4 regions of the Acinetobacter sp. YK3 genome follow, and region 1 is predicted to be linked to each of the others. Evidence: predicted binding sites of a transcription regulator. Region 1 holds the regulator's gene; each other region holds the start of a gene.
The links. The regulator PhoB, encoded in region 1, activates phosphate uptake and scavenging genes when phosphate is short. The targets are predictions, from matches to a motif close to TGTCATNAANCTGTCATAA.
Positions count from the first base shown of each region.

Region 1 (8,495 bases):
TCCCGTATCGAAATCCGTTCTTTTTCACCTAAAAATGGGTCTGCAATATGGGCAGCGACATACAAGGGCGCAGAATATAAACTGATAGCATTCACGTCATTCAGGTTGTGGTAAATCGGTGGTCGGATAAAACCCAGATCAATACTGCCATTCAATAAATATTCCAGTTGTAACTCGGATGATAAGGTATTCATCTCAATATCAATGTTATGGGTATCACAGAGCTGCTCGAAGATTTCGAGTTTATTCTGGTCAAGTACGATACTGCTGGAATGGGCAATTTTAATAATTCTACCTTCACCTCGACTGATACTTTGGGCGCTAACAATTGAACTTTTTAAATGATCAATATTGATTTTTAAACTTTTATACAGTGCTTCTCCTGCAGTGGTCAGTTTAATTTTTTTCTCGGACCGATCAAAAATTTCAAAGCCTAGTTCTTCTTCTAAATTTTTAATTTGCCTGCTGAGGGCGGATTGGGCAATAAACAGCTTTTCTGAGGCGGCAATGAAACCGCCCGTTTCTACAATCGTGATTAGATAATTAAATTGTTTTAATGTCCACATATCTCAAAATTAGATCAGTGCTGGTTTTTTCTATATTAGATGAGATGGGAAAAATCTTATACCTTTTTCATAGATGCTTGAATGAGGTAGAAAATGATGAGAATGAAAAAGCAGATTTTGACCTTAGTTGCCTTTGTGATGATTTGTCTATTGGCGCAGAGTTATGACAGCTATATGGGGATGCAGGTGATATCGCAGCAGGCTGATTTAGCTGGCGATTAGAGAAATGCTCGTATTATCTTTTATATTATGACTAATTAGAAAAATGAGATGAGGGCATGCTGATGTACGTTTTTGCTTACACTGATTAGAGGAAATGTCCCATTTTCAACCTAGGTTGAATTGCCTAATATGAACACATCAGGAACAGGAAGTTCCAGAACATAAAACAAAAATGATAAGTTCAGGCATCAGGACGTGAGGTATGACAGGAGTTGTACCTAGTGAAAGGAATACGAAAAAGCCCGACAGGATGTCGGGCTTTTTTTATTCGATATTGATTTCTTTTGTCCAGAGTTCGATGAGCATCTGAGTCGTTTGACTTAAAGGTTTGTGGCTCGGCCAGATTGCATGGATCGGCATATCCAGTCGATTGGTGGTGTCACGAAATTCCAGTCGAATCAAACTGCCTTTTGCAAAATGCTCTTGCACGATCGAGAGCGGAAAATTGCCCCATCCGAAACCTTGTTCCACCATATTAATCGCCATAAATAAACTATCGGTATACCAGCAGGAATCAGAAACCAGAACGCGACTATCTGGAAGGGGATAGTGTTTGCTTGCCACAATAATCTGTCTGAGTTCAGAGAGCATGGTGAGTTCATTTTTATTATTATCCTTAAGCTGTTGTGCATCTTTCGGGGAAACCGCCGCGACAAATTTTTCAGTTCCGAGCAGTCGGAATCGTTCATTCAGGTCGAGTTCGGATGAGCTATAGGCAATATAAAGATCAATTTCATTTTGATGTAAACGTGCTTTTAATTCTTGTTGGGGCGCACTGACCATTTCAATATCCAGAAGTGGGTAACGTTGCATCAGACGCTCAATACCAGCCAAGAGCAGCTTCTGGTTGATGTCCGCAGCGATCCCAATCGCAATACGGGTTTCCAGTCCTGTTGAAAGTTCAGTTAAATGCATTTCTAGCTGGCGCAATTTAGTCACAATCAATCGGGCATGGGGTTCGATGGACAAAGCAATTTCAGTGGGAGCAAGATGGTTTTTACTGCGTTCAAATAATTTTAAATTTAATTCTGCCTCTAAATTGGCAATCGCCATACTGACTGCGGAAGGAACCCGATTCAGTGCTCGGGCAGCCGCCGAAAAATTACCACGATCAATAATTTCAAGAATCAGTTCAAGTTGTTCACTGGTCAATTTCATTTTAATTTACTTGTCAGCTGTGCTGATAACGATTGACTTTTTTTATCAAAATTAAAGCGTAAAATCCACTCATTATTTATTTCAAGGTGTTGTAATGCAAGGAACCAAGAGAAGAGTCACCTACGTCTTTTTCTATGAAGTTTTTAGCTTTTTTATCTGTGCAATGGTGCTGGCAGTACTTTCAGGTACCACCATTAGCCATACAGGGCCTTTGTCGATTTTAATTGCGGTCATTGCCGTAACAGTGAACTTTTTTTATAACTACGTGTTTGAGATGTGGGAAAAAACTCAAACGTCGAAAAAGCGTACCGTGTTGAGACGTGTTGCGCATGCGATTGGATTCCAGATTGTGCTGGTCATGATTTTGATTCCATTGATCGCATGGTGGATGCAAATCAGTTTAGTCAAAGCATTCTTGCTGGACTTCAGTTTGATGGTGCTGATTCCATGTTATACCTTTGTTTATAATTACTTTTTTGACCATATCTTTGGCTTGCCAAGTCATTTGGTCGAGCCGACAGAGCTCAATGCGAAAGCAAGTAGTTGATTGGAATGATCCAGAATTTAAAAAGCCGATCGAGAAGGATCGGCTTTTTTATTGAAGTTAAACATTTACAGCATTCGATAAAGACGTTCTTTGGGGAAGATCGCGGTAAAGGTTGAGCCTTCATTTTCTTTAGAGGTGATCTCTAGATGTGCGCCATGTTGCATGAGTACATGTTTTACAATGGCAAGTCCTAAACCTGTACCACCAGTTTGACGGCTACGCGCGCTATCAACGCGATAGAAGCGTTCAGTCAGGCGTGGTAAATGTTTTGGATCAATCCCGATACCGTTGTCCTGTACCGTAAAAGAGGCATGGTCACCTGCTTCATGCCAACCAATGGTAATGATGCCACCAGGCGGCGTATATTTAATTGCATTGGTAATTAAATTACTGAAAGCACTGGCAATTTCAATATCTGAGCCAATTAGGTCGCAATGGCTATCAATATCCAAATTTAAAGTATGACCATAATCAAGATTGTAAGCACGCGCATCATCAAAGATCTGGTTCATTAGATTTGCCATATCAATAATCTGATTTTTTGCGACTTTCTTATTATTTTCTAAATTTGATAACAACAATAAATCATTGACCAAGGCATTCATACGTTTGGTCTGGGACTGCATTTGCGTAAAAGCACGTTTCCAGCGCGGCGTAATGTCATCTTGATCGGTAAAGGTTTCGATATAACCACTGAGTACGGTCAGCGGTGTACGCAATTCATGTGAAATATTATCGACAAAGTCTTTACGCATTTGTTCCAGATTATGGACGCGCGTGGTGTCATGTGCGACCAATAAACGACTTTCTCCCCCAAAACGGGTGAGTTTGACGTGCACATAACGCTCTTCTTCCATCTGCGCTTGCAGACGAATCCCATCAGGGGATTGATCTGGGTTGTTAAAATATTCAATGAAACTTGGCTGACGTAAAATCGACAATAAGTTACGTCCGCGGTCGAGGGGACTAATACCCAATAGCTTTTCGGCTGCGGGGTTCCACCATTCGATTTGATGTTGGTCATCAATCAGAACCACGGCTTCTGCCAGAGCAACCAGAGAAGACTGGGCTCGGTCAATGAGACCAACCATTTCCGCTTGAACGATGCGTTCCTGACGTTGTGCACGATAAACATTGAACAGTAATGCACCCCAGATCCCGTTTAAGTTGGGCGGGACATCATAGGGGCGGTTTGAAATCCATTCATTGACCAGATAAAGCGAGCGGAGCTGCAGGGCGAAAAACACCACAAAAGCAATAAAAATACAGCTCCAAAAGTATCCAACCCCAAATCCAATTAAGCTTGCAATCAATAAGAAAAAAAGTAACAGTCTTAAATCTTGTTTTGCAAACGTCCATAAACTGCTGTAGCGAAAACGCTGGTGTTCACGTGCCAGTTCAGGGACGGGATAAGGTTCATACATAAAAGATTTTTAACCTACTGCTAAATCTGCTCGTGTCGAGAAGCGATAACCTGTGCCACGAACCGTTTGGACAAAGCGGTCAACACCAAAAGGTTCTAACACTTTGCGTAAACGACGGATGTGCACGTCAATGGTACGGTCTTCGATATAGACATTGCCACCCCACACTTGATCAAGTAACTGGGCGCGTGTATAAGCGCGTTCCGGGTGAGTCATAAAGAAGGCCAGTAAACGATATTCTGTTGGCCCCATATCTAAAATACTATTGCCAAAGCTAACACGCTGACTGACAGGATCCAGCAATAAGCCATTGGCATCAATCACTTTTTCACCGCTCAGTGCGTTGGCACGACGTAATACCGCCTTGATACGGGAAACCAGTTCACGTGTCGAGAAGGGTTTGGTCATGTAATCATCTGCACCTGCGTCAAGACCTTGAACTTTATGGTCTTCTTCACCGCGTGCAGTGAGCATGATTACAGGAATTTCAGACAGGTTCTCGTCGCGTTTAAGGCGACGGCATAAGTCTACACCACTCACACCACCTGGTAACATCCAATCCAGCAAGATAAGTGCAGGACGCTGATCAACGATAATCTGATGCGCTTGTTTGGCATCCTCAGCTTGTAAACATTGGAAGCCTGCCATATCCAAAGAGGTATGGATCATTTCGCGGATCGGTAACTCATCATCGACAATTAAAATATAGTCATCTTTCACAGCGCAATACCCTTAAATTCCGTAACGGTTTAACCGTTTTGTTGTTATGACAGGCTTATTACAAAGATTAATTATGACAATATCATTGCAAAAGAGGGAATAAAGTCGAATTTAGCAATAAATTGTGACAATTGTGGGGCAGCGCAATGACCAAATGATGACAACTTGCCTAGGTATAAAGCAAGTAAATTCATTGAGTTAATCAATTTGTCATGGAAGTGCTTTTCATGTCACAAAACTGTAAAACGATTTTAATTTTTTTGAGATGTTGTTTCGATAAAGGACAAAAACACAGCACAACAAGCTGAAAGCACATCTGCAAGCGGCTGTTTAAAGCCTTCTGAGACCCATCGAATAATAATATGGGTCACATAACCATTTAAGCCCGTTGCCATTAAAGACACTTCTTCGGTGCTTTGCGGCGCATTGGGCATGGTAATCATCACAAAGCCTTGAATAATACGGTCAAACTGAGTCAAGGTTTCCTGAATCGTGGCTTGATTATGCAGGTCCTGAACCAGCATGGCATCGATATAGATAATCCGTGCCATACGCGGATCATCTTTAATGGCGTTCAGGAGTGCTGATAAGCCTGCATTCACCATATTTTTAGGTTCAGGTGCTGCCATGAGTACAGCCTGAGTCAGACAGGTTTGCATTTTTTCGATCATTTTTAGAAACACAGTCTGAAAAAGATCTTCACTTTTCTTAAATGATTCATAAAAGTAGCGTTCAGTCAGCTTGGCTTCATTGCAGACATCTTTAACGGTCACCGAGAAAAAGCCATGTGTACCGTAAGTCGCAATACCCGCTTCAATCAGTTTTTCACGACGTGCTTCTTTGCGCTCAGTTAAAGAAAGACCCTTGAATTGTCGCTCTTTCACTGCTGTCTTTTTTTTCTTGTCTGTCGCTTGCTCTTGAGTTGCCATTGAAAAACCGTTCCCTAAAATTCTCTAAATCGTATATTTCGTGCTTTTTTACATTGCTGCCATGTGCTGTTGATCTAGCATAACTAAATTTTGAAAATATGCCTTGTCTCTTTTAAACATCTTCGATCAAGAATGTAAATAGGCCTATTATGACATGTTAGGTGTCGGTTATTGCCATTTGTCTTAAAGCTTGAGTGTACTATATTGACAACCTGTATTGTCAAAATTATATTGGTTACAGGTTAAACAGCACATGACAACGCATGATTGGGGCGAATATTGTGCATATCATTCGCAACACAAAGGATAGGCAATGAAAAATTTTAAAAATAAAGTCGCAGCGATCACGGGTGCTGGTTCTGGGATTGGACAACAACTGGCGATCTTGTTAGCGAAACAAGGCTGTCATTTATCGTTAAGTGATATCAATGAAAAAGGTTTGGCACAAACCGTTGAATTATTGAAGCAATACCCTGTAACAGTGACGACGAAAGTACTTGATGTGTCAAACCGTGATGCGGTGAAACAGTGGGCGCAAGAGACGGTACAGGATCATGGTTCGGTTAATATGATCTTCAATAACGCAGGTGTAGCACTTGGCTCAACCGTGGAAGGTGCAAGCTATGAAGATTTGGAATGGATCGTAGGCATCAATTTCTGGGGTGTGGTGTATGGCACTAAAGAATTCCTGCCATTTATCAAACAAACCAAAGATGGTCATATCATCAATATTTCAAGTATCTTTGGTTTAACTTCGCAGCCAACCCAATCTGCATATAATGCAACCAAATTCGCAGTACGTGGTTTCACTGAATCATTACGTCAGGAGTTGGATATTGAGAAGGGCGGTGTCAGCTCTCTTTGTGTACACCCAGGCGGGATTCGTACCAATATTGCCAAAGCAGCGAAAATGAATGACAGCTTGAAGAGTTTGGGTATGGATCCGAGCAAATCAATCAAGCAATTTGATAAGTTCCTGCGTACGCCGCCAGAAGAAGCTGCACGTCAAATTCTGAATGCAGTGCAGAAGGATAAACGCCGTCTGTTAATTGGTACAGATGCACGTATTGTGGATTCTTTCCAGCGTTTATTCCCAACGGGTTATCAACGCATTGCAGCCTTTGCAACCAAGATGATGTAAGTCATTACAGCATGAAAAAAGCCATTCTATTTGAATGGCTTTTTTATTTGTGTCAGAACAAGCAGATATTAAACAATCTGAGTTCGGTTTGACTACCCTCTAAGCTATTGAAAATAATTAGCTTGGTGGAGTCTTACAATGTCCTCATCCAATTTTAGGATCAGCCACTACGTCTTGCACTTCAGTTGAAATATATTTCAACTTTGTTCAGGCTCGCTCTACTTTTGTTTTGGTATGAGGAGCGAATGCTCCGTAAGGGCAAAACCTGAGGGGCGAATAGCGAAGATTAATAATCTTTGCCGTACCACAAGGTGAAAGCTATGCTTGAATAACAAACTACGCACAGTGTTTATCTTGCGCTTCACCAAAGCTTTAGTCGCTTTGGCTTGCTCAGGTTGTAGATGACGTTTCCAAGTACCATATTCAGCCTCGAACTCAGGTTAAATCAGGACTTTGATTTTTGATTTCTTCCAGAAGAATTGATAATAAAAGCCTTGGAAGATGCACAGACTCACGAAGGACAGCGCATAGGCAATCCAGATACCCGTTAAGCCCCACAATGAACTAAACCAATAGGCACACGGTACTTCGATCAGGATAATGGTAAAAATATTGATCAGCATCGGGATATTGACTGTACCGCTGGCACGCATGATCGAGGCAAAAATTGCACTGGCGCCAAAAAATAAAATTGACCACAACACAATAAAGAGTAGTTGTTGTCCCAAAACAATTACGCTGTGATCGGTAATAAACAGCGCCATTAAATATTTTGAGAATAAATAGGCCAGAACAATCAATGTTCCCGTAAACAAGAAATTCATGCCCAAAGCGGTACGGGTCACTTTGGCCAATAAATCAGGTTTACCTGCACCAATCGCTTGAGCAGCAAAAATCGAGGCCGCAATCGAAATCGACAAGGCTGGAAATTGAATATAGTTCAGTACCTGATTCACGGCACCATAGGCAGCGGTGGCATGCGCGCCGTAATGGTTAATGAGACCGATAATCACCAGCCCCGCCAGTGACGTCGTGACCATCTGAATGCCTGTTGGAATACCGAGTTTTAGAATTAATTTACTGAGCTCGGAATCGTGGCGGATATGTTGCAACAATTGGCGATCTATCTTTAATGGATGATTTTTATGGTTCAGATAAACGGCTAAGAAAATCAGCACAAAGGCATAGCCCATAATGGTTGCAATCGCGGGCGCGACAATTCCCAATGCAGGGAAACCCAAATAACCTTTCAGTAAAACTGGCGTTACGGCTAGACCAATCAGGCTGGTCAGACTTAAGGCAATCAGAGGCGTGACGCTATCCCCGACACCGCGAAGAATCGAGGTATAAATAATATAAACGAACAGCAGCGGACTACCGACCAGCATCCATTGCACATAAGGCAAGGAGAGATGCATCACCTTTGGATCTGTACCCAATAATTCCAGAATATGCTTGGCAAATACTAGACCGAGCACCGCGATAATGCATCCGCCGATCATGGTCATAAATAAGGTTGAACCAATTACACAGCGGACTTTTTCAAGGTTTTGTGCGCCCCAGGCCTGTCCCACCAGTACGGTTGTCCCAGCAGAAATACCGATCACGAAGGCAAGCAAAAAGAACAGGATCGGGAAGAATACGGAAACAGCCGCAATCGCATCTACGCCCATCATTTGACCGACAAAGATGGTATTAATCGTTCCCGACAGGTTTTGTAAAATATTGGTGGCAATCAAAGGTACCAGAAACACAAAAAATGTTTTCCAGAGATTCGGTTGCATCACC
Region 1 is NZ_LZPJ01000070.1:25,846-34,340, forward strand. Features, by position in the region: gene A9Z07_RS06145 (LysR family transcriptional regulator) at 1-566, opposite strand, end outside; gene A9Z07_RS18095 (hypothetical protein) at 660-788, shown strand; gene A9Z07_RS06150 (LysR family transcriptional regulator) at 1,053-1,946, opposite strand; gene A9Z07_RS06155 (PACE efflux transporter) at 2,041-2,493, shown strand; gene phoR (phosphate regulon sensor histidine kinase PhoR) at 2,559-3,917, opposite strand; gene phoB (phosphate regulon transcriptional regulator PhoB) at 3,927-4,637, opposite strand; gene A9Z07_RS06170 (TetR/AcrR family transcriptional regulator) at 4,889-5,566, opposite strand; gene A9Z07_RS06175 (SDR family NAD(P)-dependent oxidoreductase) at 5,880-6,707, shown strand; gene A9Z07_RS06180 (MATE family efflux transporter) at 7,148-8,495, opposite strand, start outside.

Region 2 (8,495 bases), on a different contig from region 1:
TAGGAACTTTTTTGAACCCGTCACGTTGGTACGTTCACCAACATTCACGAATAAGGAATTTTCATCAATATTAAAGGGTTCTAAACCACTTAAACGGCAAGCTGGAATGGTTTCAGGCACTTGGCGTGGCTGAATGTCTTTGACTGCATTATAAATCGCACGGATGTGGTCTGGTGTGGTACCACAGCAACCACCAGTAATGTTGATCAAACCGCTTTCAGCAAATTCTTTAATGAATGCTGCGGTTTGTTCTGGAGTTTCATCATATTCACCGAAGGCGTTCGGCAAGCCCGCATTCGGATGGGCTGAAATAAAGGTATCTGCAACATCAGCAATGGTTTTGATGTGTGGACGCATTGCATCTGCACCAAGGGCACAGTTAAAACCAATCGACAGTAAATCACCGTGACGAACCGAGTTCCAGAACGCTTCTGCGGTTTGACCCGTTAAAGTACGGCCTGATGCATCGGTGATGGTACCCGAAATCATCAATGGCAGTTCATGACCGATTTGCTTGAAGACTTCTTTCACTGCAAAAATCGCTGCTTTACAGTTTAAGGTATCGAATACGGTTTCGATCAACAGAATGTCTGCACCACCTTCGATCAGGGCATGCGCTGCCTCAATATAGTTTTCTTTTAATTCATCAAAGGTAATATTACGGAATGCTGGATCGTTGACATTTGGCGAGATTGAACAGGTACGCGATGTTGGGCCAAGGACACCTGCAACAAAACGAGGTTTATCTGGGGTTGAATACTTGTCACATGCGGCGCGAGCTAAACGCGCTGCTTCACGGTTGATCTCTGGCACGAGGTCTTCCATGTGATAGTCTGACATCGAAACGCGTGTGCCGTTAAAGCTGTTGGTTTCGATAATATCTGCGCCTGCATCGAGATAGGCTTCATGAATGCCTTGAATGATTTGCGGCTGTGTTAATACCAATAGGTCATTATTGCCTTTCAGGTCTGATGCCCAATCTGCAAAACGTTCACCACGATAATCTTCTTCTTCTAATTTATGGCGTTGAATCATCGTTCCCATCGCACCATCAATAATCAGGATACGTTGGGCAAGAAGTGATTGTAGGGTGGCAAGCGTGGACATGAAGGAACCCCAGTAGCTGATGAAGATAAAAAGCAGGGGCATTGTAACAGAAGAGATGCTAATGCGCTTATTTTCAGCAAGCTAGAGTATGATTTATGGGGTCACATGAAAAATGTCATAAAAGCTTCATTAAGTTGTCATAATTGAACGGAATAATGCTTAAAAAGCCAACAACTTATTCGAAATATGACAAAAATATGTCATCTTTCGTAGCATTTGTTGCAAAATCAGACAAACAGTTTTGTTGTACTTTTAAGGTTTGTAATACATTGTTTTTTCTTGATTAAAATTAAAAATGTTGTGAAATTATCGTAAAAAAACACAAAAAAACAGGGTAAAAATATGAAATTTTGGCTTTATGTGACAGTCCTTTGTCATATAATTGTCATAATTTAATTAAACAATACAGAGGATTTTATTATCCTCTCACCGTCTACATGAATTCTAATCTTCCTCCTGTTTCGGATTCACCGCTTGCCAGTTCTCAGGCAAAATCGACGAATGTACATGTACCAACACCGAAATTTTTTATGCCGGTGTTTTTGACAATTATTGTTGCAACACTTATCTATATCGGTTTTCAGTTAAGTGCTGATCTGGCACATGTACCGCCGTTAAGTTTATATTCAGTTATTCTTTTATCGACGGCACTTTTCATCGCTTTAGGCTTTGAATTTGTAAATGGTTTTCACGATACGGCAAATGCTGTAGCGACGGTTATTTATACCAATGCATTACCTGCGCCAGCAGCAGTCATGTGGGCTGGCTTCTGTAACTTCCTTGGGGTTATGGTTGCGAGCGGTGCGGTTGCATACGGTATTATTGCATTACTTCCTGTAGAAATGATCATGAATGTCGGCAGCGGCGCTGGCTTCGCGATGGTTTTTGCATTGTTAATCGCGGCGATTCTCTGGAATCTAGGCACGTGGTTCTTAGGAATTCCTGCATCAAGTTCACACACTTTAATCGGTTCGATTTTAGGTGTGGGCATCATGAATCATATCTTGAATGCGTCTGCTGGTGCGACCAGTAGTGGCATCGATATTGATCAGGTGATTAAGGTTGGTAAGGCTTTACTGTTCTCGCCATTGATTGGTTTTGCGTTTGCAGCCGTTCTATTCTTGTTGGTGAAGAAAGTCTTTAAACGCCAAATGGAGCTGTTTCAGCCACCAGAAGGCAATAAGCCACCACCACCACTAATTCGTGCGATCCTGATTTTTACTTGTACAGGTGTAAGTTTTGCACATGGTTCAAACGATGGTCAAAAAGGCATGGGCTTAATCATGTTGATCTTAATCGGTTTGGTTCCATTGGCTTACTCATTGAACAAAAATCTGGATGCACAACATTTACAGTCTTTTGAGCAGCTTTCTGCCCAAACTGCTGTGGTTTTGAATGTTAATCAAAACGAACTGACAGATGAAAAAGCACGTGATGTATTAACCAAATATATCCAGACCAAAGAGCAAACCGCTGAAGTTGTTCCTGCACTTGCAAGCATGACATCACATATCGGTACACGTGTTGCGGGCTATGGTGATCTTAAATTGATTCCAGAAGCGGCAGTCAGTGAAATCCGTAATGACATGTATTTGAGTACGACAACATTCAAACGTTTAGACAAAGCTGAAGCTTTACCAGCAATGGATCAAGATCAGGCGAAAGTTGTAAAAGAATATCGTAATAGTCTGGACTCATTCCTTCAGTACATTCCGAACTGGGTTAAAGTTGCAGTAGCACTTGCACTTGGTCTAGGGACGATGGTGGGCTGGAAACGTATTGTTGTGACTGTGGGTGAACGTATTGGTAAGAACCATATGACTTACGGTCAGGGCATGTCTGCCGAGCTAGTGGCAATGAGTACCATTGCTGCAGCTGATGGTCTTGGTATGCCAGTGTCTACTACTCACGTTTTAAACAGTGCGGTAGCGGGTACCATGGTCGCGAATAAGTCCGGTTTAAACTTCAATACCGTGAAAACCATTCTTTCTGCATGGGTCTTCACTTTACCAGCAACGATTGCATTGTCTGGTGGTTTATACTGGTTATTCTTACAGTTTGTCTAATGATGCTGAATCATTAGATTAGAATGAAATTTAAGGCTTTGCTTCGGCAAAGCCTTTTTTTATGTGTATTGATTGATGGTGTGGGTAGAGGCTATAGATTTGAGTGGGTTTTAAGGCCCGCAGAGAGATTAATCTTAAAGCGTATTGTTGAGTAGCATCAACTGGTTTAACAGGCGTAGAAGCGATTTTAGGGGGATAATTGGCGCACTAAAAATATCACTACGATAGAGATGGTCTAGGCGTGATTTAAAATGCTTCTAATAAAAGGGCTTTCTTCCCCAAATGAGGAATATTTTTTAAAGATCTTATCCGTTAGTATCAATAGACAGACCGTGCTAGGTTGTGCTGTTTGTTATTCATAAGAACACTATTTTTGTTGTTTTACACTCCGCCATTCTCTATAGAGAATGGCTTTTTTTAGCTTTGGTAAAAATAAAGCCCATAAAAAAAGAGCTATCGAAATAGCTCTTTTTTCATTTCACAAGACGATTAAGCTTGTTGAATACCTGCAACAACCCAATCTTGTTGTGAACCAGCAGGTTTTACAAAATGCCAGATTTCAGCAAAAGGTTGTGGCAAGCTGTTTAGATCTTCACTTACTGTACCCGTAAAGCGTACGCTCACGACATATTGACCATTTTCAGTTGTGCTTTCGACAACCATCGCATTGAGATTGCTAAATTCAGCAACGTCTTGATCTTGGTTTGCCATGATATCGCTATGCATTGAACTATAAAGCTCAGGCGTTAAATAACGACGGATTTCTTCGACATTGCTTGCGCTGTTTACCGATTGAATATGGTTAAAACGTTGACGTGCAATACGTAAGAATGCAGCAGGCTCAGTACCATCTGGTAATTGATTGCCACTGCTCATAGACGCGCCACCAAATGGTGCTTGAGGAGCTGCAGTACCACCAGCTACAGATTGACCAAAAATATTGGTGTTATCTGCTGATTGACGTGGCGCTGCTTGAGGTGGAACCTGACGGCCAAAGTTGTTTTGACCGCCATTGTTTGGAGCGTAAGGATTATTGGTTGCTAATTTTTTTTTTGCGCCCAATCTGCGGAACACAAAGAAGGCGATTGCAGCAGCGAGAAGCACCCAAATCCAGCCAGGAATACCACCTTTTTCTTCCTGTTGCTGTTGAGCTTGCTGAGCAGCTTCTTGCTCAGTCGCTGTTGGGTTATGTTGTTTGTCATCCGCCAATGCATTGGCAGCTACAGCACCGACTGCTGCACCTGCAACACCCGCAGCAACCATAGAGCCCACACCTGGACCTGATCTTTGAGGCGCAGTTTGTTGTTGAGGCGCTGGAGCTGCTTGACGTGACGGCTGATAAGATTGGCTAGATGAACTAGATCTGCTCATACCATGGCTTTTACCGCCACCCGCACGTTTTGCTTCTGCAAGCGGTGCAGCGACCAAAGTTGCCATCAAAAGAGCTGCCATCAAGCCACGCTGGTGTACTTGCATCGAAAATTCCTATTTAAATTCAATTTGTAAATGTATTTATGAAGGTATTTACATAGAATTTCAACTAGAAAAGTATGTTTTTTTATGTCAGACGCTGATCATAGTTCATCGCTGAGCTGCATTGCTTCGGTTAAGGCCTCATGCAAACGTGCAACAGCAATGATTTGTACCCCATCAATTGATTTTTGTGGCGCATTGCCTCTTGGTAAAATCACATACTTAAAGCCATGTTTTGCAGCTTCTTTTAAGCGTTCCTGACCATTGGGTACAGGACGAATTTCACCCGATAAACCGACCTCACCAAATACTGCAAGCTGCTGTGGTAATGCTTTGCCGCGTAAACTGGAAGCACAGGCCAGTAAGACTGCCAAGTCAGAACCAGTCTCGGTAATTTTCAAACCACCCACCACATTGACATAAACATCTTGCCCAGAAGTTTGCACACCACCGTGTCTGTGCATGACAGCAAGTAGCATATTTAAGCGGTTCTGTTCGAGACCCAGTGCAACTCGACGCGGCTGCCCATGTGCATCATCGACCAAAGCTTGAACTTCAACAAGAAGTGGGCGAGTACCTTCACGGCTAATCATCACGATTGAACCCGGAATGGCTTCATCATAACGGCTCAGGAAAATTGCGGATGGATTGGCTACTTCACGTAAGCCTTTATCAGTCATGCCGAATACGCCCAGTTCATTGACTGCACCAAAACGGTTCTTGACTGCACGAATCATACGGTAACGCGAGTCGGATTGACCTTCAAAATAGAGCACACAATCGACCATATGTTCTAAAACACGTGGGCCAGCAAGCGCACCTTCTTTGGTGACATGACCAACAAGAAATAAGGCAGTGCCGCTATTTTTCGCAAAACGTGTCAGTAAAGCTGCAGATTCACGAATTTGCGACACGCCGCCTGGGGCCGACTGTAAGGTTTCGGTATACAGCGTCTGAATCGAATCCAGAATTGCAACAGCAGGGCGTTCTTGTGCCAGTACTTCACAAATCCGTTCGACACAGGTCTCAGCCATGACTTTGAGAGAATCAGTGGGTAAATCAAGACGTTGTGCACGTAAGGCCACTTGAGACAATGATTCCTCGCCCGTGACATAGAGGGCAGAACTTTTTTTACTGGCCATATGCGTTGCGGTCTGCAACAGGATGGTTGACTTACCAATACCTGGGTCACCACCAATCAATACGACTGAGCCTGTGACCAAGCCACCACCCAATACGCGATCAAACTCACTAATACCAGTTTGCAGGCGAGTTTCGTGTGTAACCGAGATCTGGTTGAGGGTGGTAAGGTTTGCTACTTGTCCCGCATAACCGCCGCCCATTTTAGGTTGACTACGATGGGTAACGACAGGTTCGACACGAACTTCTAACAGACTGTTCCATTCTCCACATTCAGAACATTGACCAGCCCATTTGGGGTGATCCGCACCACACTGTTCGCAGCGATAAACCGTTTTAATTTTTGCCATAAGATAAAATTGAAAAAATTCTTTAGATTGGTTAAAAAGAGTTAGGACGAAAATTTAATCAAGATGCTGAGTACTCTATTCATGGATAAAAAAGGAGACAGCACAGTTTCGTCACTCATGGGTAAAAGGGAACTGCTCAGGAAAATAACATGATATACAACTTTTACAAGCTATAGACGATGTGTTTTTAGCAACTTGTTTTTTTGTTCAATTCACTTTTTCCCTTGAAGCGTTTAGGCATATCGATTGCCTTTGTCTTGTGAAAGGCATGGCATAGATATTGCTCATATTTAAATAAATGAAAATTTAGCAGTCGCTACTTTTTAAATAAATCATAAAGGTTGATATTTATGAGTGCAGCAGAAATTGTGGATTGGGCAAATAGTATTATCTGGAGTAAAGCCCTAATCTATTTGTGTTTAGGTGCAGGTTTATTTTTTTCTATTTTGACTCGATTTGTACAGGTGCGCCAAATTAAGGAAATGGCAAGGCTGTTAATTCATGGTTCATCTTCAGCGCAAGGGATTTCATCATTCCAAGCCTTATCTGTTTCTTTATCTGGGCGTGTCGGTGTTGGTAATATTGCAGGTGTGGCGGCTGCAATCGGATTTGGTGGGCCAGGTGCCGTCTTCTGGATGTGGTTGGTCGCATTTCTAGGTGCAAGTACCGCTTATGTCGAATCAACACTCGGTCAAATCTACAAGGTGGAATATCAGGGTGAATATCGAGGTGGGCCCGCTTTTTATTTTGACCGAGGGCTTGGACAGCGCTGGTTAGGGATTTTGTTTGCTGTTGCAGCGATTATTTCCTGCGGTCTGTTTTTACCGGGGATTCAGGCCAATGCAGTCGGGAATGCTTTTACTCAGGTTACGGGTGAAGGCGCGATCGTATTTGGTAATGTCGGCGCATATAAGTTATTGGCACTGGTTGTGATCGTAACCTTATTGGCGATCATTATTTTTGGAGGCATTAAGCGGATTGCTCGTTTTGCCGAGTTGGTCGTACCTTTTATGGCAGCAGGTTATATCCTGATGGCTGTCATTATTGTCGCGATGAATATTCAAGAATTACCAGGTGTCATTAAACTGATTTTCGAAGATGCTTTTTCTCCAATGGCGGGTGTAGGTGCCGCGATTGGCTGGGGCGTGAAACGTGGTATTTATTCCAATGAGGCAGGACAGGGTACAGGGCCACACGCAGCAGCAGCGGCAGAAGTTCAGCACCCTGCACAGCAAGGTTTTGTGCAATCATTTTCGATTTATGTAGATACCTTATTCGTGTGTTCTGCCACTGCTTTTATGATTTTAATTACAGGCACGTATAACGTACAAGGCACTCTAGAGGCAGGCCAGTTTATTGTGCAGAATGTTGCACCAGCTACTGAAATTGGTTCACCAGCCTTTACACAAATGGCAGTGAGTACGGTCTTTGGCGGCTTTGGGCAGATTTTTGTGGCTTTAGCTGTGTTTTTCTTCGCTTTTACGACCATCGTGGCATATTACTATATTGCTGAAACCAACATTACCTATTTGAGCTATATCACCAAGACACCGTCATTATTATTTATCACCAAATGCTTCATTATGATTTCTGTGGCTTATGGCGTGGTCAGTGCGACAGGTTATATCTGGGGCATTGGTGATCTTGGCGTTGGCTTGATGGCATGGATCAATATCATTGGTATTATCGTCACTTATTTTATCTGGAAGCCAACCATCAAAGCACTGAAAGATTATGAAGAACAACAAAAAGCTGGAGTTAAGGAGTTCATATTTGATCCAGTTAAGTTGGGCATCCGCAATGCGACATTTTGGGAAGAGCGTCTCAAAAATCAACAGAAGTCATCATCTAATGATTGATATATAAATTAATATTTTTCTCTTATAAAAGAAGTGGCCGCTATAGCCGCTTCTTTTTATGCACCGTTGTTTTCGAGATGAGCAAGTTGCCCTCACAAGTTCATTGTATTGTTTTGGCCTTGTGCGTATGATCGAATTCAATTGTATTTAACTTGACAAATACAGGTAAAAAATTGCTTAGCTAAAGTCAGCCAAATTATAGATAACGAGAAAAGATACCGAAAATAGTACGAATCGTTATTGAGAGCGGACTTTGGTTAATGAACTAAAAACACTGGAGAGTTTTTGCAAAATGTCGAATCAAAATCTGAGTGAGGCTGCTGAGCAAAGCGGACTTCACCGTAGTCTATCTAATCGACATCTACAGTTGATTGCGATTGGCGGTGCAATCGGAACAGGGCTGTTCATGGGGTCGGGTAAAACGATTAGTTTAGCTGGACCATCTATTCTGTTTATTTATATGACCATTGGTTTGATGGTGTTTTTCGTAATGCGTGCAT
Region 2 is NZ_LZPJ01000129.1:19,663-28,157, forward strand. Features, by position in the region: gene metH (methionine synthase) at 1-1,107, opposite strand, end outside; gene A9Z07_RS15560 (inorganic phosphate transporter) at 1,545-3,173, shown strand; gene A9Z07_RS15565 (Tim44 domain-containing protein) at 3,663-4,649, opposite strand; gene radA (DNA repair protein RadA) at 4,748-6,136, opposite strand; gene A9Z07_RS15575 (alanine/glycine:cation symporter family protein) at 6,487-7,995, shown strand; gene A9Z07_RS15580 (amino acid permease) at 8,288-8,495, shown strand, end outside.
Region 2: A9Z07_RS15560 (inorganic phosphate transporter) is a predicted target of PhoB. The motif match lies at 1,480-1,498, and genes of this name have one in related genera.

Region 3 (8,495 bases), on a different contig from region 1:
TGCGGATTGCGGGTGCACGTAAAGTGATTGAAGGTGTGACCACGTTAGAAGAAGTATTGCGCGTGGTGCCATTAAATTAAGCTACAGTGCCATCTTCAGATTCACCTCATCTTGGTTTGTTTTAATAACTCCATCGAAATGATGAAACCACGATGAGGGGAAAGCATATGAACGTATTATCTAAATTTGCAGTTGTTGCTGGCTTGGTTGGCGCAACTACTTTTGCCGTAGCGAATACTACTGCCGTAAATCAGCAAGCATTGGCGCCGACTCAAATCACCACAGTCAAACAGGCTTTGACCCTGAAAGATGATACCCCAGTTAAATTGAAAGGTTATGTGGTAAAAGCAACAGGTGATGAGAAATATCAGTTTAGTGACCAGACAGGTTCAATGACGGTCGATATTGATGATGATTTATGGCGAGGTAAGCCAGTATCAGCAAAAACACCAGTGACCTTAATTGGTGAAATCGACATTGACTATAAGCCAGCGAAACGTGTTGAAGTTGATGTTGATCAGGTTCAATTCTAAAGATTGATGGACGAATAAAAAAACCACATGATCATCATGTGGTTTTTTGTTTATGATTTATTTTAAGATTATGTGAAAGATCAACAGAGTGGGCTGTTTTATGCGAATTTTATTGGCTGAAGATGATGCCTCGCAGGCGGAAAGTATCAAAGCCTGGCTGGAAATGGATGGTTATAGCGTTGACTGGGTGGAACGGGGGGATCATGCGATTCTGGCAGCCGAACAGCATCAATATGACTGTATCCTGCTGGATCGGGGCTTACCGCAAGCTTCAGGGGATGAAATCCTTAAAACCATTCGCCGACAAAACACCAAAACTCCGGTTATTTTTATTACTGCCAAAGACCACATCCATGATCGGGTAGAAGGGCTGGATCTGGGGGCCAATGACTATCTGGTCAAGCCATTTAATCTGGAGGAATTATCAGCTCGGGTTCGTTCTCAATTGCGTCAACATCAGACTCAAGCGGGTCAATATCTTCATTTTGCCAATTTACAACTTGATCCCCAAGCCAAGACTTTGATTCAGGATGGTAAAGCGGTCAATCTCACCGCTAAAGAGTTCCAGATTTTATATAAGCTGATGCAGAAACCTGAGCATATTGTGACACGGGAACAACTGGAAGAATCTCTGTATGCATGGGGCGATGAAATTGAAAGTAATGCCATCGAGGTGTTTATCTATCAGATTCGTAAAAAGATTGGTGGGCAATATATCAAGACCATTCGCGGTCTAGGCTATCGCATGCATCAGGGGGAATAGAATGAAGGTGGTGTCATTACAAACCAAGCTGGTTAAAACTTCTTTAGTAAGTTCAATGATTGCTGGATGTGTGGCATTATTTTTGTTCGCCGTGATTTCGGTATATCAAACCATGCAGGTACAAGATGAAATCATGGACGAGATTTCAGATATGTTGCTGATTACGGATTTAACCCAAACCTCTGGGCAACAAATTGATGAACTGAGTGATGAATTTGATATCCAATATCAGTTGAGCAATTCGCAGCAAGTTTTAACCCAGTCCTCGGATTTTCAGCTTGATCCACAGCATCACACTTTGATTGCAGCAACTCATGGCGACTATGGCATCATTTGGCAGCAAGGCCAGTTATGGCGGAGTTATGCGGGCGAAGATGAACATGCACATATGCAAGTACTGATTTTACAGCCGCTCGGAGAACGTTTTAAAGACTTGCTGAACAGTTTCGCAGGCTATGCGCTAATCTTGATGTTGGTGTGGCTGATGCAATGGATCATGCTACATTTCCTGATTAAACGACAATTTAAAGTGATTCATCAGTTATCTTCAGAAATATCAGAAAAAAATGCAGATGATTTGAGCCCGATACAAGCGGGCGAGGTCGAACTCAAAGAATTGCAGCCAATGTTGGGGCAGCTCAATCGACTGTTACAGCGTCTCGAACAATCCTTGCTAGCAGAGCAGCGTTTTACCGCTGATGCATCCCATGAGTTGCGTTCACCTTTATCTGCGATTCAATTGCGATTGCAGTTACTACAGCGTAAATATCCTGAACGGGCTGGTGATTTTGTTCAGATGCAGCAAGATGTGAACCGTGGTATTCAAACACTGGAAAATTTATTGCTTTTGGCGCGTCTCGATCCTGAGCATGCAGAAAATCTACCCAAAACTTATTTTGATTTAGAAGAGGTGGTGCAGGAAGCAACACAAGCATTGGCATTATTTGCTAAGGAAAAAAGCATTCAAATTCATGTAGACAGCACAGAGCAATCAAATATGCTGCATGCCAATCAGCAACTCATATTTACCTGCATCCGAAACATAATTGATAATGCGATCCGATATAGTATTGAGCAGGGACAGATTTATATTAGTTTGGAGCAGCAGCAAGATGCTATAGCGCTGGTGATCGAAAATGAAGGGCAAGGCGTGGACAACGACATACTAGAGCGATTGGGAGAGCGTTTTTATCGTGCCTTAGGAACTAAAACCCAAGGTTCGGGATTAGGCTTGTCGATTTGTAATAAAATTGTTGAATTGCATCAGGGCAAAATCAAGTTTTCCCAATCCAGCTATGGCGGACTCAAGGTGAGTATCCAGCTACCTGCATAAATTTTCTAATGAGCAAAATAAAAAAAAGCAGCATGCGCTGACATACTGCTTATTCCCACGTTTATTATTATGCGGTTGTTATTATATTACTTCGTTAAAATCAGGCGATTATTACGCGTTAGACGTAAACGATATTCTTCGCCCGCATGCATAATGCGGATTTCGCGCCCCAAGGCAAAAAGGTTGTTTGAATGCAACATTGGCAATGATTGAGTTGCATCTGTACTACGAGTAAATAGGTTGAATGGTGCGTTCATTTGTTATGCTCCGTGGTGTGTTCTTTAATGTTTTAAATGATAATCATTATCGAATAGACCTGTCAACGGAAATTTTAAGAATTTACAAAATCAGTGATTAATTTTGTTTTTGGTCATGTGAATTCGTGTTTAAATTCCCTAGAATCGGGATAAAAGATGAGAGATTTTAGTCTGTTATGACCAAAGCTACAGTTGATGTTGCAATCGCAATTTTATTACACAAAACCAAAGTATTGGTCGGCTGGCGACAGGCCAACCAGCATCAGGGCAATAAACATGAGTTTCCAGGTGGAAAAGTTGAAGCAGGTGAAACACCAGAGCAGGCTTGTCGCCGTGAGATTTATGAAGAAGTAGGGATTGGTATAAAAGACTGGCATGTTTTTGATGTGATCCGTCATGAATATGATGACATTATTGTGAATCTGCATTTGTTTCATGCCTATGTGCCCGATGAATTGCTCGATCTGATTCATCAACCGTGGGGATGGTATAAACGTGAACAACTGGCTGAGTTAAATTTTCCAAAGGCCAATGATGCCATTCTACAACGTTTGATCTGGCCTCATCTGATCAAGATTAATGAACAAATTGATGCTTTGCCGCAACAAGAGGCGCTCTTATATTGGCGTACTGATTGTGCTGATATTGGACAGATCCAGCAGCAGCTTTTAAGGTTGAGCGATGCGCAATTACAGAAATTGATGATCAATATCGATCTGTGGCAGGAACTGGATGCTGAATTACGCGATAAGATCTCAACCATCCACTTGAAGCAATCACAGTTGATGAATTTAAGTAAAGCTGGCTTGGTTATTGGGACGCGCTTTGTCGCCGCTTGTCATGATGCTGTCTCTTTGCAACATGCCCATCATATTGGTTGTGATGCGGTGTTGTTAAGTCCGGTACAGGCGACAGAAACGCATCCTGATGCGAAAGAATTGGGTTGGGACGGTTTTGAAGAACTCGCTCGAACAAGCGATATTCCTGTGTTTGCTTTAGGTGGTGTTGCACCTGCTGAATTAAAACAAGCCCAAAAGCATCATGCTTATGGGCTTGCCGGGATCCGTCAGTTTAGTGCAATTGACTAGTTTTAAAGGGCCTGAAGGGCTCTGCGAGCTTCTTGGGCCTTCACCGAATGATTACGGGCTTCACTGGCTTTAAGAATAATTAACCACAACTGCTTTTTCATGGCATTGCTTTGCGCGTAACTGAGGCCACGGCGTGCCAATGCTTCTGCATTGGCATACTCTTTACGTTGATCGGCAATCATTGCCAAATATAAATAAGTTTCGGTGGCTTGTGGCGCGATACGTTGCGCCTGAAGGGCATAACGTTCAGCTTCCGCAAGTTGTTGCTGCTTATAAGCGACCTGCGTTTTTTGCATCAAGGTTTTAAATGCAGGTAGCTGACTACCATCATTAAACTTCTGCTGAACCTTTTGTTGAGGCACAACCACAGGAACGCTTTGACGCTTAATCTCTTTTTGATCATAAGGCGTAATTTTCACCCCAGAAGAAGGTTGAGTCACTTTCTTCGGTGGGTGAGTTGGCGTGGTCTTGGTTGGCGTCTTTTCAGGTGCCGTTGTACAACCCGCCAGTATAAGCATTCCGATAATCGCTACTGTTTTCTTCATCATGTCCAATCATCCTTTTGAGGCTTAGTTCTCACCGTTACCGTTATAGCTGCCGCTGGAAATAACGCGTGCAGGGCTACGATTGGATAAATCTGTATCCATCTGGTTTTCACTCTCACGAATATAGTTACCAATGCTATCCTCATGCTCATCATTCTGTGTGTCATCTGTTTGTGGAATATAGGTCGGTTCCACTTCATAATGAGATTGACCACATAAGGTTGCACGACGTGGCACGGTTTGACGGAGTAATGGAATATACATTGCACCATCACAGCCTTGTGCAGATAAATCACCACTCGCGCTATCAATCCATTGCCATTGCACATTATCAGTCTGGCGCAGATTAACAGGCTCTTGACGAAGCTGTTTCATCACATTGGTCCAGACCGGAAGTGCACCTGATGAACCTGTTAAACCTGTGACTTTATTGTCATCGAGACCTAACCACACCACTGCAACATGATTGCCTGAATAACCTGCGAACCATGAATCTCGGGTGTCATTGGTGGTACCAGATTTACCCGCCAGATTTAATGACTCAGGTAAGCTGTTATAGGCAGAGCGACCTGTACCAGAGCGCATCACTTGTTGTAAGCCAAAGTTCAGGATATAGGCTGCAGCAGGGTCAATGGTCTGTTGTACATTTAAGCCATAACGCTCCAGTAAATGTCCTTTGGCATCCACCACAGTACGGATAGAGCGAGGTGGATATTTAAAGCCACCTGTCGCAAAGTTGCTATAGATGCTTAATACTTCCATCGGTGACATATTCACTGCGCCCAGATAGATCGAAGGGTAGGCAGGAATATCTGAAGTCACACCAAACTGTCTTAATTTATTGCTAAATGCAGATAAACCAAATTCATTGCCTAAACGGACAGTGGATAAGTTGTATGAGTTTGCCAAAGCTTGTTGCATTGGTACAACACCATGCTCACCGCCGCTATAGTTTTTCGGTGTCCAGCTCTTATCACCATCAATTGGAATATTGACTGCGCTATCTTCAATCGGGCTTGCCCATGTGTATCGGCCTGACTCGATTGCGTTCAAGTAAATGATCGGTTTAAGCAAAGAACCCACTTGACGTTTTGCATCAAGCGCACGGTTAAAACCAGTAAAGTCCTGTGTTGAACCTACGGCTGCAACCAGTTCACCATTTTCAGGGTGGGCAACCAGCACAGCACCTTGCAGGTTTCTTAAACGGCCCGGGTTGGCATTGGCTAAACGGCTGACGGTACTCTTAAATGCGTTCTGTACCTGAGTTTGTGCGATTGGATCAAGGGTTGTGAAAATTCTTAAACCTTGATTGGTAATATCACTTTCCTGATATTCCGTGCGTAATTGACGACGCACAATATCCAAGAAGTCAGGGAATTTTGCAGGGCCTAAAGTTGGCTTGCTAACCACATTTAAAGGACGGGCAATTTCATCTTCATATTCTGCATCGGTCAAATAACCCATCACTTTCATGTTGTTTAGTACAACATCACGACGTTTCTTCGCCGATTCTGGATTACGCCACGGATTGTAGAGAGAAGGGCCTTGAACTAGGCCAACCAGAAATGCCTGTTGTGAAATATTCAGTTCACGCAATGGCAGACCGAAGTAAAACTGTGAAGCCAAGCCGTAACCATTAATAGAATAGCTACCATTTTGGCCTAAATTCACTTCATTTAAGTAAGCTTCCAGAATCTCATCTTTGCTGTAATGTAATTCAATCAATAGCGCCATAAGTGCTTCATTGACTTTACGTTTCAGCGTTTTTTCAGGTGAAAGATAGAAGTTCTTCACCAACTGCTGCGTTAAGGTTGAACCACCTTGACGACGGCCACCTGTCACATTACTCACGACAGCACGGGCAGTACCACGAATCGAAAGACCATGATGGTGATAGAAGTTACGATCTTCCGTCGAGATCAGAGCTTCGATCAGGGTTTTTGGTACTTTATTCAATTTAATGAGAACGCGGTCTTCATTATGTTGCGGATAAATACCACCAATCAATAAAGGTTCTAAACGTGCAATCCCTGTATTTGAGGGTTTGGTTGAGCGAACCTCACTCACTTCGCCATTGGCAAATGCTAGTTCCAGTACCTGTTCAGGCTCAGTACTATCACCATAGTCAAAACCACGGGTGTGTACATACATCTGATTGCCTTGAACCACATAGCTACCAGACTTATCGTAGTTAGCCGTATTCTTATACCCAAGTAATTTTAACTCTTGCGTAAAATTATCCTGAGTAATCGGTGCATTGGCATAGATTTCCAATGGGCGTGCAAACACCTTGGCAGGGATGTCCCAACGCTGACCTTCAAACTTGTCACGAATAATATTATCCAGTCGGATCAGATAGATACTAAAGGCAACAAAGACACCTATCACTAACATTGAGAAAATGAGTGCTAGAAAACCAATACCACGTTCAAACTTCATAGATTTGCGTTAAAACCAAAACAATGACGGTAATGATGCGATAGCTTATTGTCATTTTGCAATCATAAAACTGTGAATAAATAGCAACATGCAATAAAAAGATTAAGAATGTGTTGACATTAAAGGTATAAAAAAACAACGGATAGACATTTTTATACTTTTTAATCAATCATCAACGCAACATTGGTTGTTAATGATATGATAGTCAGTAATCGCGACGGAGCTGAATTATTCGTGCAAATTTCACATAAATCCTTTCGAAATATTGGTCTCATTGGACGACCAGACAAGTATTCTGTAGTAGAAACGTTATGTTTAATTCATGATCATTTGATCAATTTAGGTTTAAACCCCGTTTTTGATCAGGAAACAGCGAAACTTGTCCCCTATAGTCATGGGCAGACTGTAAGCCGTAACTTGCTGGGTGAAGTCGTAGATTTAGTGATTGTGGTGGGCGGTGATGGTTCACTGTTACATGCAGCGCGAGCTTTAGTCAGACATAATACCCCAGTGCTCGGTATTAACCGTGGTCGACTCGGCTTTCTAACCGACATCAAGCCAGCCGAAGCTATTTTTAAGCTGGATCAGGTATTACAAGGTCAGTTTCAGTTAGATCGCCGTTTCTTATTAGAAATGGAAGTCCGTACCAATGGCGAAACGATTTATGATGCAATTGCATTGAACGATGTAGTGTTGCATTCAGGAAAATCGGTGCATATGATCGATTTTGAACTGAATATTGATGGGCAATATGTCTATCGTCAGCATAGTGACGGTTTGATAGTTTCCACACCAACGGGTTCGACTGCTTATGCGCTGTCAGGCGGCGGGCCGATCTTGCATCCAAGTATGGATGCGATTGCACTGGTTCCGATGCATCCGCATACCTTGTCATCACGTCCTATCGTGGTCGGTGGGCAAAGCGAAATCAAGATTACCATTCGTGAAAATCGTGTTTTGCCTATGGTTAGTGCTGACGGACAACATAGTGTTGCATTAAATGTCGGCGACACGGTGCATATCCGCAAACATCCGTTTAAACTAAGCTTATTACATCCACCAGGTTATGACTTCTATATGGCATGTCGTACCAAGTTAGGGTGGAATCAAGATTTTGAATCTTTTCAACAGGATGACTCATGAATATTGAACAAATGCTCGCTATTTTAAATCCTGAAATTGTTGAGCGTCTTCGTACAGCTGTTGAAATTGGCAAATGGCCAAATGGTGTTGTATTGACCAAAGAGCAGCGTGAAATCTGTATGCAAGCAGTTTACGCATGGGAAATGGAAAATTTACCTAAAGAACAGCGCAGTGGTTATATCGACCGTGGTACTAAAGAAGAAGGTGAGGAATGTGATGATGATCATCACAAAAATGAACCTGAATTTAAGCCGATTAGGTTTGTTTAATATGAATTGAATGATTAAAAATGCTCCGATGATCGGGGCATTTTTTACGTTTGTTAAGATTTAATGAAAAGGGTATTTAAATTTCTAGTTATAAATAAAGAGACAAAAATTGTCATAAAAAGACA
Region 3 is NZ_LZPJ01000019.1:4,326-12,820, forward strand. Features, by position in the region: gene A9Z07_RS02635 (GspE/PulE family protein) at 1-80, shown strand, start outside; gene A9Z07_RS02640 (NirD/YgiW/YdeI family stress tolerance protein) at 168-533, shown strand; gene A9Z07_RS02645 (response regulator transcription factor) at 634-1,296, shown strand; gene A9Z07_RS02650 (sensor histidine kinase) at 1,298-2,629, shown strand; gene hemP (hemin uptake protein HemP) at 2,716-2,886, opposite strand; gene A9Z07_RS02660 (NUDIX domain-containing protein) at 3,063-3,974, shown strand; gene A9Z07_RS02665 (hypothetical protein) at 3,977-4,522, opposite strand; gene mrcB (penicillin-binding protein 1B) at 4,544-6,958, opposite strand; gene A9Z07_RS02675 (NAD(+) kinase) at 7,193-8,101, shown strand; gene A9Z07_RS02680 (YeaC family protein) at 8,098-8,370, shown strand.
Region 3: A9Z07_RS02675 (NAD(+) kinase) is a predicted target of PhoB. The motif match lies at 7,008-7,026, and genes of this name have one in related genera.

Region 4 (8,495 bases), on a different contig from region 1:
CATCATCAGCAGGATCTACACTCGAACCATCTTTGGTAATACTGTTGTATAACTCATCCTCTTTTTTATCATCAATGAATTCCTCATCGTCGAAATCCATCGCTTCATTATCATCATCAAAATTTAAAGGCTTATTTTCATCGATCATGATCTGCATCCTTTATTTAAATATACCATTTCATGCTTGAATAATTGATAGAGATATTCAACAGTGAACAAACACCTTTTGTGTAACCAATGCTTCAAAATGTATGGATGAGTAATAAAAAAGGCGCCTAAGCACCTAATTTGATTAATCGAAAGCTATTGTGACTGGTTACATTGAATCGTTTTATTGAAAGTTTTATATGACCCTGTTGTGACCATACCAGGCATATAAATCTGCTCACTATGAGCCTGAGCTTTGCTTTCAAGTTCAGTAAAATCTTTGCCCTGACAAATACCTTCGGCTTTTTTATCTACCTTTTTCTTCATCGACTCATCTGATGCAAAGATATTGGCTGTGGTCTGAATCCTATAAGCACCAGAATCAAGTTTCGTCGCTTGCGCTGGAAACATCTGTGCGCAGCCTTGTAGGAGGAGTAATGGAATAATAATCCAAAAAAATTTCATAGATATTCTCTTTCACAAGATTAAACTTTGCTCGCCGCATAAGAATATCATAAATAGCACAAGTTCCCTTTGAGTTAAGAAACTTGCAATTATTCAATCCTGATTATCACATATTGCAAACCGACATATTGATCAAGTTTGGCATGGTTCAAAGTATCATGAAACTCTACTGGCACTTCACGCTCTGTTTCTTCAAATATCCATTTGATATTTTTAATAATTTCAAATTTACCATCAGCATCAAATTTTACACTTGGATCGACAATAGCCTTAACCCTGATGTTTTTATTCGCTTCGATATCTCTTAATGTGATAATTGCCATATCAATCCCCTGATAAAGACCTTTTATATCACATTAGCCTAAAAATTACTGATAAATTAAATATTTATTTCACATTCGATTCATCTGCCTTTGTCTCCGAACCAGTCCAAGCACAGTTTTACGTGCCCGAATCTCTTCTTCCGAAAAAGGCAAATTTAAAATTAACAGTTCAATAGGCAAAGCGCTGTTCTCAATCAAAAAACAATCTTGTTCTGTACTCCAGTCTGGAGCAGGAAATTCAGGCTTAAGGCGGGATCTTTTCATGCCTATATTCTAATCTATTTTGATCAATAAAAAAGCCCACTCCATAGAGTGGGCTTACCCTTATATTCTTTTGCGCTGAATGAGGGTTATTGTTGTTTAGTTATAATGAAACAACAAAGCAAATATAGAGCAAAGTGTGACATACATCAACAAAAATATGTAATTTACAGAGTGACTTTAAAGTTCAACTACACAATATAACATTTGACCAATGAGTCAGATGTTAACCCGTTTTATTTCTTTCTTCCTATCTTAGCCATCCATGCAAGTACCAAAAATATCAATAAAATAATAAATACAATATACATATAAGAAGTCTAATTAAAATAAATACTTAGCTTATGACAAAGCATCAAGGAAAAAAGTTCATCTCTTAACAGAGCGATTAAATTACTTGCTTATTTGTTTGGTGCAGTAGTGATACTTTTCCGCTTTATTTTCAATCCCAACCGTATGAATACATGAACAAAAATGAAGTACCCTCGCGTGAGGTATAGCTTCAGGAACATCTACACCATAACATTGAAGATCCACCTCACCCAATCTTGGTGCCATAATCCATTGACCTGTGTAAAAAGGATAAGCAAATCCAATAATTACAATACTAATGAGTATAAAAATAGGAAAGTTATTTCTAATATATTTCAGCATTTTTTAAATTCTTGATAAAAGTAAATGTGTTGTTAAGCGTTAATTTTAATGATCGCCCGATAATTGTAACGGATAAACAGTCACAACAAATCCTTCTTTAGCGAATAAATAAACCTAGTCATTTTTAGAACTTTTAACTTATCGCCTCGTTCTGAAAATCCTTTCAAAATAGGACAAAACATCACCGACAAGTTATGACGTATCATTGCTTTTAAATGCTGTAAATATGAACACTTCGACACCATATCAATAAGGTGAGTTCCAAAAATACATTTCTCTCTCCCATGATTTAATCTTCGACAAGGTACAACTTCGTCAACTCACATCTCTGAAAATTCATTTATGGAGCATGTGATGCAAAAGCAACGCTATACAACCCCTTTCGCACAATACATGGGCAAAGATATCGATGGCTTCTACCATGTGCGTTTAGGCCCGAAAATCTATCTACTTAAAGTTTCATTAAATTACACACCTGAATTTAATACTGAATTTTTTGGTGGCGTTCAGGCTGCTCCTTTTGATTGGCATTCCGTTCTGGTCAAGGATACATCTGTCAGTGAACCTCGTCCGATTACTCCCGATGAACTAGCAATCAAATGGCTTAAAGGTAATTTGAAGAAAATTATTAATTATCAACGTGCCATAAAGCGAAATGCCAATAGCCAAACGATGCGCTTAAAAAAATCACAGTAGATATTTCCCTGCGCTATTAAATATTAATCAATATCACTCTCTCAATATCTGATTGACATAAAGGTATATTTTTATTGACATCTCAGGCTTTTTTCTAAAATTCATTATTCTTTTGCCGCTTTATAATTTAAATTTTCATTCAAGATAAATCTATTATGCTCTGTTTTGGCCTTTTACATTGATCGCAATAAATCAGTCATCGAATATTTACAATCAAATTTGTTAATACGAAAATATTTAGACTAATCTCTAAATAGTTTTATAAAAAGAGCGACTTAGAAGTCAATCAAGTAAAATGGTGTACAATGAACTGCCTTATAATTATATGTTTTAGTTAAAATTATTAAAACGTATTGATATAAAATGATTTTTACAACTATAAGGATAAATTATGGAGTAAAATTACACTCAAATAATAGAGTTTTATTGAAATTTTATTAAGAAACCTTATATTGGTATATACGTAGCGACCAACTGCCATATGGATCTATCTTCATAAAGCGTCGGTTTATACCTTTTTGATTAGAGGAACACCTCATGAATAAGTTAACAGTTGCAGTTTTTGCAGGCTTAATGACCCTAACTGGTTTTAGCGTACAAGCGGCAACCCCAGAACAAGAATGTAAAAAGTTACAGGATGACTATAACCTCATCTATGCATCTAAAGGATTCTGTTTTAAAGATGCTGATGCTAAAGCAAAATTTGGTAATGAAAACTGCCACACCACTAAGCCGAAGTTCTCTGACAAAGAGCAACAACGCCTTGATGACATTAAAGCTCGCCAAAAAGAGCTAAACTGCAAATAAGCAAATCTTTGCGAAGTGTTCAGCGCTCCGCTTTAGGCTATTTTATTTAATGCCTAAATTCTCAATGTTAAAGCACATACTCCCTATTTAAGGATGAATCATGGCATACGATGACCAAAATATTTTCGCACGTATCTTGCGTGGTGAATTACCTGCAATCAAAATTTATGAAGATGATCAGGTACTCGCTTTCATGGATATCATGCCTCAAGCTGATGGTCATGCTTTAGTTATCCCAAAAACACCAGCGGTAACTTTACTTGATTTGCCGGCAGATGCAGCGGCTTACACGATTCAAATCGTACAAAAAGTTGCTCAAGCGATGGAAAAAGCGCTGGATGTTAAAGGCATTGTCCTGATGCAACTTTCTGGAGCTGCGGCGGGCCAAACCGTACCACACGTCCACTTTCACCTGATTCCAAGTTCAATACATGAGCTTGGTCGCCATGCTGCACAAATGGGTGATCAGGAAAAAATTAAAGCATTTGCTGAAAAGATCAAAGCTGCTCTTTAAACGTCAGTTTTGTCAAAAACGGAGTTGTTACTCCGTTTTTTTATTTTCTAAGCCATTAAAAATAAATAAGAAATATAATTATTACCAAATATGAATCGTCATCAAACTGTCATTTTTCTTTCACTTCTCTGTCACAAAGTTTACCGATACTGCATACAAGTCAGTGAGCTGTGTAACTTTATGTACACAAGCAAGCTTATAACAGTAACTAAGGCATCGGCCATTTACAAAAAAGTGTTTTGGAGAAATCTCAATGAAAAAATTGCTTCTTGCTGCTACTGTAGCAACTTTAGCCATGAATGCAGCGCAAGCAGCACCAACATTGTATGGTAAGCTCAATGTGACTTTGGATCAAATTGATAAAAATGGCTTTAAAGACGAAAGCGTAACTAAAGTAAACTCAAACGCTTCTCGTATCGGTGTAAAAGGTGAAGAAAAACTGACTGAAAAATTAACAGCAGTTTATTTAGCAGAATGGGGTGTTTCAGCTGACGGTTCTGGTTCAGATACTGACTGGGGTATGCGTAACCGTTTTGTAGGTCTTAAGTCTGACGGTATTGGTACTTTAAAAGTAGGTCAATTCGACTCTTACCTTAAAACTGCTGCGGGTAACAACCAAGATATTTTTAACGATCACACTGAACTAGATATGACCAAAGTTCTTGCTGGTGAAGATCGTTTAAGCAACGTAGTTGGTTTTGAAACAGACAAGAAGTTACTAGGTGGTCTAGCATTCAACATCATGTTCCAGCAAGGTGAAGAATCTTCAGCTGTTAAAAATGATGCGAAAGGTCAAAAAGGCAGCCGTGATGGTTTTGGTGACGGTGTTTCAACATCTCTTACCTATGAAAATAAAGACTATGGCCTAGCAGCAGCTGTTGCAGGTAACTTTGGTGTAGCATCAACTTATAATGCTTATAATAAAGAACTTGGTGGCAAAATCTATTCTGATGCAATCCGTGTAACAGGTTCTTTAGACTTGGCTCCAGCTGGTGTTAACGGTTTAGTATTGGGTGCTTTATGGCAAACTGCTCAACCAACTGACGATACAGTTGTTGTTGCTGGTACACCAGCTGTTTCATACAAAGGCTTGAAAGAAGATGCATTTGGCGTAACAGCTGCATATGCGATCCCTTCTACACCTGTGAAATTAAAAGCAGAATACATCTCTGCAAAAACAGAAGTTGATGGTCGTGAAGATCGTAAAAATGACTTGTATGGTATCGGTGCAGACTACAACATCAATAAACAAGCTCGCTTCTACGGTGTTGTTGCTCAACAAAAAATTGACTGGCAGAAAGATGATAACAAGAAAACTGTTATCGGTTTGGGTATGGAATATAACTTCTAATTTGAAGTTAGCTTCTTAAACAAAAATAAAAGGGCAAACTGCCCTTTTATTTTTTTCATTTATTATTTTTAATTAAAAAAGCTTTTTACCGTTTTACGAAAATTTTGAATCACCAGCTCCCTTGTTCTACCACGCCTAAAAATAAGAGAAAATGGCGCGCAATAACCAAACATTGCGGGTAATAAGACTTTTAAACGTTTTTGCTCCACCCAAAACTGTGCAAAATGTTCGGGTAAATAACCAATGTATTGCCCAGATAAAATTAGAATGAGTTGTGCTTCCATTGAGTCAACTGTCGCAAATGAATGCTTAAATCCCTGTTTTGCCAGTTCAGTGTGACTCCAGTAACCACGACTCACCATTTTTCCTTGTCGAATAACGTCAGCAGTCAAATTCTGGTGTGCGAACATAGGATGTTTATCACTACAAAATAGCCACTGTTGTTCTTTATGGAGAGGCTGATACATCACCCCATTCATTTTCATAAAGAATGAACCAATCGCGACATCAAAACGATTTTCCAAAATTCCCATTTGCAACTCATACGGCGACTGCACCTGAATTTTGATATAAATATGAGGGTTTTGTTTTGAAAACTCACGAATCATTTGATCCAGAGGAATATTCTGATCCGTCACCATAGAATCTAGCATACCGATTCTCAATGTACCGGTTAACTCACCTTTAATCTGGGCAGTATGTCTGGAAAAGTTTTCCAGTTCATGCAAAATCCGTTTGGCCTCCTGTAGAAACATCTCTCCTTTTTGGGTTAAAGAAAAACCACCACGCCCTCGTTCACATAACTTAAAACCCACGATTTGTTCTAGTTGAGTCATATAGGTACTAATTGCGGAGGTTGATAGATTCAACTCCTGTTGAGCATTTGCAAAGCCTTTATTCCTTACAACGCTGACAAAAATTCGAATCAATTTAATATCAGAATAGGCCACTTCTTCCATCATATTTTCCTTATTTTCTCTACATTATTTTAAAACATCCAACATCAGATTAGTTTAGAAAAATCTGAACTAAGTTTTTTAAAAAAAGGATTTATTCCTACCTGAGACTGGTTGATAAATAAATAAAAGGAGAAATAAATGAACAAGATGTTAAATCAACCACTCGGTGGGAATGAAATGCCACGCTTTGGTGGGATTGCCTCGATGCTACGCCTACCAGTGGTAGAGCATGATGCAGGGCTTTCTAATCTAGATGCAGCTTTCATTGGCATTCCTTTAGATATTGGCACCTCCTTGCGTTCAGGTACCCGTTTTGGTCCTCGTCAAATCCGTGCTGAATCAGTCATGATACGCCCTTATAACATGGCAACTGGTGCGGCTCCCTTTGAATCCTTGAATGTTGCAGATCTTGGTGATGTTCCTATTAACACCTTTAACCTAGCTGAAGCGGTACGCATTATTGAAGAATATTATGACCGTATTCTGGCACATCCTATTATTCCGCTCACACTTGGTGGCGATCACACGCTGACCCTTCCCATCCTCAGATCTATCTATAAAAAACATGGTCCAGTTGGCCTCATTCATATTGATGCTCATGCCGATGTCAATGATGAAATGTTTGGCGAAAAAGTCGCACATGGCACCACTTTTCGCAGAGCAGCAGAAGAAGGCTTACTCGATTGTCAGCGTGTTGTTCAGATTGGCTTACGTGCTCAGGGCTATAGTGCAGACGATTTTAACTGGAGCCGTCGTCAGGGTTTTCGTGTCGTTCAGGCCGAAGAATGTTGGCACAAATCGCTTGCCCCTTTAATGGAAGAAGTAAAACAGCAAGTCGATGGTGGGCCTGTTTATCTCTCCTTTGATATTGATGGTATCGATCCTGCATGGGCACCCGGTACAGGTACACCGGAAATTGGGGGCTTAACCACAATTCAAGCAATGGAAATTGTCCGTGGTTGTCAGGGTTTAAATCTTGTTGGATGTGATCTTGTCGAAGTATCGCCACCATACGACACCACGGGCAATACATCCTTATTAGGTGCCAATTTACTTTATGAAATGTTATGCGTTTTGCCTGGAGTAAAGATACATAAATAATTGTATTTGCAAATGATAATAATGAAATAAGGGAATATTCAAGGATCTTATCGGATGAAGATAGAACAATCACAACGGGCTGCTGCGGCAGCATTTATTGGCACAACCGTAGAGTTTTATGATTTCTATGTATATGCCACCGCCGCAGCCTTAGTACTCGGTATCGTATTTTTTCCTCAAACTGATCCTGTCACTGGCACATTGGCTGCCTTTGCAACCTTTGCAGTGGGTTTTATTGCACGCCCTGTTGCAGCACTTATTTTTGGACATTTGGGGGATAAATTCGGCCGCAAAAAAATGTTGCTATTCACAATGCTATTGATGGGTGTTGCCACAACAGGAATTGGACTCATACCAAGTTATAACAGTATCGGAATTTGGGCACCTGTACTGCTGATTGTTCTACGATTTATGCAAGGTCTATCTGTCGGAGGTGAATGGGGCGGCGCCGTGTTAATGGCAAGCGAACATGCCCCCGCTCATAAGAAAACCTTTTTTGCTTCTTTTGCTCAAATGGGCAGTCCTGCTGGCCTGATTCTTTGTTTACTCGTTTTCAGAGCCATTACCTCATTGGATGAAAAAGACTTATTCACTTGGGGCTGGCGTATTCCGTTCCTGTTGAGCTTTGTTTTTATGCTGATTGGTCTTGCAATACGTCTAGGGGTTGAAGAATCTCCTGAATTTAAACAAATGCAGGAGAAACAGGAAATCGTCAAATTTCCAATTAAAGAATTGCTCAAAAATTACTGGCCTCAAGTACTTTTTGCGGGACTCTCTATCACAATCGGTACAGCAGGTTTCTTTTTTACCAATACATTTATGATTACCTACGTCACCCAATATGTCGGGATCAGTCGCCCAACTATTCTGGATGCATTATTTTGGGTAACTGTATTTGAATTTATCGCGATGCCAGTTGCTGCATGGTATGCCAGTAAAATTGGTTCTCATCGTTTTTTATTCTGGGCTGCCATTTTATGTATCGCTGTTCCTTATCCAATGTTTATGCTGGTCAGCACTAAAAATATTTATTTAATCGTTTTAGGCATTACATTGGCTGTGATTGCGCTGTCTTCACTGTATTCAGTCGTCGCTGGTTTTATGGCCGAAGCTTTTCCTGCCAAAGTTCGTTATTCAGGGATTTCCATTTCCTATCAAATGATTGCGGCGATCACAAGCGGTACTACTCCAATCATTGGGACTTTGCTTGCACAGCA
Region 4 is NZ_LZPJ01000013.1:55,724-64,218, forward strand. Features, by position in the region: gene A9Z07_RS01925 (hypothetical protein) at 1-148, opposite strand, end outside; gene A9Z07_RS01930 (hypothetical protein) at 304-558, opposite strand; gene A9Z07_RS01935 (hypothetical protein) at 702-935, opposite strand; gene A9Z07_RS01940 (hypothetical protein) at 1,005-1,199, opposite strand; gene A9Z07_RS01950 (hypothetical protein) at 2,205-2,546, shown strand; gene A9Z07_RS01955 (YARHG domain-containing protein) at 3,084-3,353, shown strand; gene A9Z07_RS01960 (HIT family protein) at 3,454-3,867, shown strand; gene A9Z07_RS01965 (porin) at 4,121-5,218, shown strand; gene A9Z07_RS01970 (LysR family transcriptional regulator) at 5,287-6,177, opposite strand; gene speB (agmatinase) at 6,316-7,278, shown strand; gene A9Z07_RS01980 (MFS transporter) at 7,333-8,495, shown strand, end outside.
Region 4: A9Z07_RS01965 (porin) is a predicted target of PhoB. The motif match lies at 3,964-3,982, and genes of this name have one in related genera.